Regions from separate parts of the Paraburkholderia sp. JPY465 genome, predicted to be linked through region 1. Evidence: riboswitches for the same ligand, from Rfam matches in the RefSeq annotation. Region 1 holds a riboswitch; the other holds the start of a gene.
The links. Region 1 has a riboswitch for cobalamin ahead of cobA (uroporphyrinogen-III C-methyltransferase). Riboswitches for the same ligand answer to the same signal wherever they lie in the genome.

Region 1 (3,404 bases):
GGCACCGATGCCTGCACGACGACCGAATCGAACTCGTCGTGGTGATGATCCGGGTCGTCGGCGGAACCGTGGTGGTCGTGCCGCAGGTGGATCGTCTGCTCCGACGCCGCTTCGAGCCCCAGCAGCGTATGCAGGTCGAGCTGCCCCTGCTGCGCGCGCACGATCTTTACCTGCGGCGGAATCTCCGCGCGGATCGCGGCTTCCACTTCGTGCTGCCGCGCGTCGTCGATCAGATCGGTCTTGTTCAGAATCACCAGATCGGCGGCCGACAACTGGTCTTCGAACAGCTCGTGCAGCGGTGACTCGTGATCGAGGTTCGGATCGGCCTTGCGCTGCGCATCGACGGCGACCGGGTTCTCGGCGAACTGGCCGCTTGCGGCGGCCGGGCCGTCCACCACCGTCACCACCGCGTCGACCGTGAAGCCGTTGCGGATCTGCGGCCAGTTGAACGCCTGCACGAGCGGCTTCGGCAATGCGAGCCCCGAGGTTTCGATCAACACGTGATCGAGTTCGTCGCGCCGCTCCGCGAGTTTTTCCATCACCGGGAAAAACTCTTCCTGCACGGTGCAGCACAGACAGCCGTTCGCGAGTTCATACAATTGCCCTTCGGTCTCGACGCCGTTTTCATCGCAACCGATGCCGCAGCCCTTGAGGATTTCGCCGTCGATGCCGAGTTCGCCGAACTCGTTGACGATCACCGCAATGCGCTTGCCGCCCGCATGCTTGAGGATGTGCCGCAGCAACGTCGTTTTGCCACTGCCGAGAAAGCCGGTGACGATCGTGACGGGAATCTTGCGCAATTGAGTTTGCATCGTGAGGTCCATCCCTTTGCGTTGCATCGGTCTGCCGCAAAGTCCGCGCATCGGTCGGCATCGGCTGGCGAACGGAGCGAATGAATCACGCGCACAGTACCAGCGATCACCAGACACGGGGACGAACGACGGCATTGCCGCGACAACGGAAATACAGAAAACGGAACTGAGGTCATGAACGCGCCGCCGCATCCCCGCGGCGGTCGTTCTGCTTCTTCGGGCCGGTATCCGGGCTGGCGAAAGCGCCGCTTCCCCTTCCCGGCCGAGTGGTTTCTCGTCCAGTGGTGATATGTCGACGCGACCTTGCGCGAGGACATCGAAGCCGGCACCGCGGTGCCCGGCTATCAACCCGGAACCGCTTTTCGCTTACCGTTGCGGGGACAGCACAGGTTAGCCGCTCTAGCGCAGATGGCTCCCTGTTTCCCGTTTAACTGCATGCGCACGAACGCGCACGCGAGCACCCAAAGTGCGTGCGAGTGTAGGCCCCCGGGCATGCGCAGTCAAGGAACGCAGGCCGCCGGAAAGCGTCGCCGAGGCTTATCTGGCAAGGCGCCATGTGCTATCGTATGCGCGCGTTTGGTGCCCGCACATGCACTCGCATGTGCAGTTAAACGGGAAACAGGCAGCGCGTCGCGCGTTCAACCTGTGCTGTCCCCGCAACGGTAAGCGACCTGCGGCGCGCGATTCGATCCAGCTTCGATTCCACCGTGCCGCGCATGCGTTTTTTGATGCCACTGCCCCGCGAATCCGCAGATTCGCAAACAAGGACGGGAAGGCGAAACGCGTGAGGCCGCCAGCCCGGATACCGGCCAGACGCGGAGGCGGCGCCGCATGCACCCGTGCATCAGGTTGCGCCGCCGGCCGCCGGAATCCGCGGGGAACGGATGTGAAGGCGTAGAAACGTGGCATCGCGCGTTTCGTGGCGTTCTCTCTCTGAAGAATCCGCCGCGAGCCGCATGAGTGGCCGCGCCTGGATTCGCTGTATTGCATGACCTCTATATTCACTGCCGCGTGCACCGTCGCACGCCGCTCCTCTCCTCCCATCTCCGCATGGCATGCGCCATGCACGCCGCGATGACGCGCGCCTGGCTGATCGGCGCCGGTCCCGGCGACGTCGAACTGATGACGCTGAAGGCCACCCGTGCGCTCGCGCAGGCCGATGTCGTGCTGGTCGACGATCTGGTCAATCCCGACGTACTGCAGTTCGCACGCGCCAACGCGCAAGTCGTGTACGTCGGCAAGCGCGGCGGCCATCCGTCGACGCCGCAAGCGGACATCGTCGCGCAAATGCTCGGGCATCTGCGCGCGGGACGCAGCGTCGCGCGGCTCAAGGGCGGCGATCCGTTCGTGTTCGGCCGCGGCGGCGAAGAATTGCAGGCGCTGCAGGCGGCGGGCATCGAAGTCGACGTGATCAACGGCATTACGGCCGGCATCGCCGCACCCGCGACGCTCGGCATCGCGGTCACGCATCGCGATTACGCGCAGGGCGTCGTGTTCGTCACCGGCCACGGCGCCGGCAACGGCGAACCGGACTGGGCCGCGCTCGCCGCGACCCGCATGACGATCGTGATCTATATGGGCATGCGGCGGCTCGGCGAAATCGTCGCCGCGTTGCTCGCGGCCGGCATGTCCGCCGATACACCCTGTGCGGCGATCGAATCGGCGACGCGGCCCGAGCAGCGTCACGTGCTCGCGCCGCTGCGCGAGTTTGCCGAGGCGGTCGTGCGCGCAGGGCTCGGCTCGCCGGCGATCGTCGTGATCGGCGGCGTGGCCTCGCTCGCGCTTGCACGTGAAGCGGCGAACCGCGACGGCCGAGTCGATCACGAACAAGCTGCGAGCGCGCTCAAAACGCTAAGCGTCGGCATAGGTTGCCGCTTGCACAGCGATGCCGGCGACATCGAAGCCGCCGTGCGCGCAGCACTCGGTTCGAATGCCTTCGAGCGGATTCGCACCATCGCGACGATCGACACCAAAGGCAACGAAGCAGGTCTGCTCGAATTCTGTTCACGCCATCAACTGCCGCTGCAACTGTTCAGCCGCGAGCAGATCGCGGCCGCGCCGGTCGCGGCGCCGTCGGCGGCCGCGCGCGCGCATCTTGGTGTCGACGGTGTGTGCGAACCGTGTGCGCTACTGGCGGCAGCAGCTTCGGTCTCCGCGACAATCGCGCAAACCGCACGTCTGGTCGTACCCAAGACCACGCACGCTGGTATCACCATTGCAATTGCGGCGGCGACCGACACCGCACCCGGCGACGTAGCGCCCTTCCATCCCGCCCCTCAAGACCAGGACCTTCGATGAAAACCGACCCCGAATCGCATCAACGCATGACCGAGCGCCGCCGCGAAGGCCACGAAAAGAAGCAGGCCAGCGCGACCGTCGAAAAAGGCCTGCTGATCGTCAACACCGGCACGGGCAAGGGCAAGAGCACGGCCGCGTTCGGCATGGCCGTGCGGGTGCTCGGCCACGGCATGCGGCTGGGCGTCGTGCAGTTCATCAAGGGCGCGCTGCATACGTCGGAGCGCGATTTCCTCGGCGCAATCGCGCAATGCGATTTCGTCACGATGGGCGACGGGTATACGTGGAACACGCAGA
Region 2 (3,404 bases), on a different contig from region 1:
TTCATTTGCTGCATTGTACGCCGGATTTCTTCAGCAGGAAATGCTTCTCCGTGTCGCACGCTGCTTTGCAGCTTAAGCAGTTCCGATGCCAGCGACAGCGCCGCCATCACCGCGATGCGATCGGTGCCGCGCACATTGCTGCCGCTGCGGATTTTCTTCATCTCGGCGTCGACGCGCGCGACCGCCTCGAGCAGCGCGCCTTCCGTTTCAGGCGAACAGGCGAGACGGTAGGGTACTTCGAGAATCGATACTTCGATCTGCTTGGTGGTCATGCGCTTTCTCCGTGTCGGCTCACGTCGCTTGCCGCTTCCTCGTGTTCGGGCTGGGCGGACTCGAGCAGATCGAGCTGGTTATCCGGTTCGCTGCTCGCGCGTGCGCGCGGCAATTTTTCGAGAATCGCATTCAGGCGCACCTGAGCGTCGTCGATCTTGGCGGACAGCGCGTCGCGTTCAGCTTGCAGTGCGTCGCGCTCGGCACGCAATTGCGCGAGTTCTGCGTGCGTGGCTTGTACTTCCGCACGCGTTTGCGCGAGCTGCTCTTCGAGCGCGATCCGCGCTTCATTGTGGCGCTGGCTGATCGCAATCAGCTTGCCGATGTTCTGGGAGAGTGATTCGAGTTCGGTGAGCATGTGCTGCGTCCTCTAAAGACATCGCATTTTAGCGCGGAATATTACAGGTTCCGACAATTGTCTCGTTTCGAGACGTAACAGCATCGCTTCGTGCAGGTTCGTTGCGAGTCGTGTCGTCGACCATAAGATAAAAGACCGGCAATCCATCGGACAATAACCTGCATTCGACAGAACGGATTGCGCTCCGGTTGGCGTTTCTTGACGCCCCGCGAAGCCGCTCCTACACTTCCCGCACTCTGGTGCCCGCGCGCGCTTTTCGGCGCGCGCAGTTAAACGGGAAGCAGGGCGCGCGCGGTGCCAAACCGGATGCGCGAACCTGCGCTGCCCCCGCAACGGTAAACGACCGCATGTGATGTGCTCATGCAGGTCGGTCCTGGTCGCAAGGTTGGAAGTTCAATCTGCGAGTGTGCCACTGCGCGTCACGCGTGGGAAGGCGGGATCGATGTGTCGTAGCCCGGATACCGGCCAGAAAAGAGGGACGTCCCCCGCGAAAACGTTAAACAAGGGGACGCCTCGTGACGCGTCGGCCCGCGGGGAAGCAGGCCGCGCACGCTATCCACAGGAATGTCATCCCATGTTGTCCCCCATCGCCCGCGCGACGCTGCTCGCGTTCGCGAGCCTGCCGCTCGTCGTGCATGCGCAAAGCGCCGAGCCTGTGTCTTCATCGTCCACTGCGGATGCAAGCACCGCGAACGCCGCAAACGTTGCCGATTCGTCAAATCCCGCTTCCGCCGATGCGTCGGGCAACGTGCTGTCGCCGATCGTCGTGACCGCGCAGCGCGGCGCGCAAGCGTTGCGCGATGCGATCCCGCAGACCACGCAGTTCGATCAGCAGGACATCGCCGACACGACCGCGACCGATCTGCCCGGCTTGCTGCGACTCGCGCCCGGCGCGCAAATCTCGCGCACGGGTGGCCCCGGTTCGACCACGAGCCTCTTTCTGCGCGGCGCGTCGTCGACACAATCGCTGCTGCTGATCGACGGCGTGCGCGTCGATTCTGTGAGTCTCGGCTCCGCTCAGCTCGCACAGATCCCGCTCGACCAGGTCGATCACGTCGAAGTCGTGAACGGCAACGTGTCGGCGTTGTACGGTTCGGGCGCGATCGGCGGTGTCGTGCAGGTGTTCACGAAAGACGGCGGCGATCATCCGCCGCGCTTCAATTTTTCTGTCGGCTACGGCAGCTATCACACGCAGACGCAAACGGCCGGCGTGAACGGCGCGCTCGATCAGGACGGCCGCACGACCTTCAACATTTCGCTCGCGCGCACGAAGGGCGACGGCTTTTCGTCGCTCAATCCGCTCGAGGCGCCGGCCGCAAATCCGAACCCGAACGGCAATCTGAACGAGAGCATCAGCGCGTCGCTGCGCCACAAGTTCAACGACAAGTGGGACGCGGGCGTCAGCTACTTCCAGTCGAACAACAACAACAGCTACGACAATGCGTACGGCGTGCCGACCGATCTGAACAACCTCTATAGCAAGGTTCGCCAGGCGTCCGTGTTCGCGAACGGCAAGCTGACCGACTGGTGGACCACCCACTTCACGCTCGCCGAGGGCGACGACCGCAGCGTCTCGAACACCAATGGCATCTACGACGACCGCTTCGATACCGACAATCGCCAGTACACGTGGCAGAACGATTTCGCGCTCGCCGCGAACCAGAAGCTGCAGCTCGGCTACGAGCATCTCGACCAGACTCTCGACTCCGACACGTTCGCCGCGCCCGACCGTCACGTCGATTCGGTCTTCGCCGGCTACAGCGCGCGCTTCGGCCGCAACCAGATTCAGGCCAACGTACGCCGCGATCAGTACTCCGATTTCGGCGGAGCGAACAGTTACTATCTCGGCTACGGTTTCGACATCACGTCGCACTGGAAGGTAACCGCAAGCTATTCGGATGCTTTCCGCGCGCCGAGCTTCGACGATCTGTACTATCCGATCAGCGGCAACCCGTCGATCCAGCCCGAGCGCAGTCACTCGGTCGAAGCCGGTTTGCAGTACGCGACCGATGCGCTCGGCGTGATGCGTCTGAACGCATTCCAGACGCGCTATACGAATCTGATCAACTACGTACAGACGATCCCCGGCATCTATCTCGCGGAGAACGTCGGCCATGCGAAGGTGCAGGGACTCGAAGGATCGTGGAGCGGTCATGTCGGCAAGACCGACGTACGCGCGACGTTGACGCTGCAGAACCCGGTCGATCTCGACAGCGGTACCGACCTCGTGCGGCGCGCGCGACGCTTTGGGTCGTTCGCGGTGAATCGCAGCATCGGTGGATGGCGGGTCGGCGGCGAGTGGATCGTCAGTGGTCCGCGTCCAGACAGCACCGGCAACCTCGGCGGTTATGGCATCGTGAATCTATCGGCGCGCTACAACATCACGAAGGCGTGGTACGTCAGCGCGCAAATCGACAATCTGTTCAACAAGGACTATGAAACGGCCTACTCGTATAACTCGCCGCGACGCGGTGCGTATGTCACGCTCGGCTGGCAGCAGCAGTGACGCGCGCGCCGGGTTGCCCGCATGCGTGAGCGCACGCGGATGAGTCGCGCGTCCGGTTCGCTGTCCGCCGCGATGGCAACGCCACGCCCGATGAATGCGAAACGCGCGGCCGCGATCTGGCTCGGACTCGCGCTCGCCGCCGTCGCGCTGCTCGGCGCGTCGCTCGTGCTCGGCAGCGTGCCGCTCGCGCCGTCGCGCGTGCTTGCGGCGCTCGTGCCAACGCACACGTTCGGCGCCACGGGCAGCGACGATCTCGCCGGCGAAATCGTG

Region 2: another riboswitch for cobalamin. It lies ahead of QFZ94_RS26675 (TonB-dependent receptor domain-containing protein); the one in region 1 lies ahead of cobA (uroporphyrinogen-III C-methyltransferase).

The regions. Positions count from the first base shown of each region.
Region 1 covers NZ_JBNDMT010000002.1:2,682,030-2,685,433, reverse strand. Annotated here, with positions in the region: gene cobW (cobalamin biosynthesis protein CobW) at 1-812, opposite strand, end outside; cobalamin riboswitch at 1,015-1,292, opposite strand; cobalamin riboswitch at 1,373-1,640, shown strand; partial or broken gene cobA (uroporphyrinogen-III C-methyltransferase) at 1,887-2,612, shown strand; gene QFZ94_RS14480 (cobalamin biosynthesis protein) at 2,676-3,110, shown strand; gene cobO (cob(I)yrinic acid a,c-diamide adenosyltransferase) at 3,107-3,404, shown strand, end outside.
Region 2 covers NZ_JBNDMT010000003.1:2,606,483-2,609,886, reverse strand. Annotated here, with positions in the region: gene QFZ94_RS26685 (cell division protein ZapA) at 1-272, opposite strand, end outside; gene QFZ94_RS26680 (ATPase) at 269-628, opposite strand; cobalamin riboswitch at 849-1,112, shown strand; gene QFZ94_RS26675 (TonB-dependent receptor domain-containing protein) at 1,203-3,134, shown strand; gene QFZ94_RS26670 (FecCD family ABC transporter permease) at 3,174-3,404, shown strand, end outside.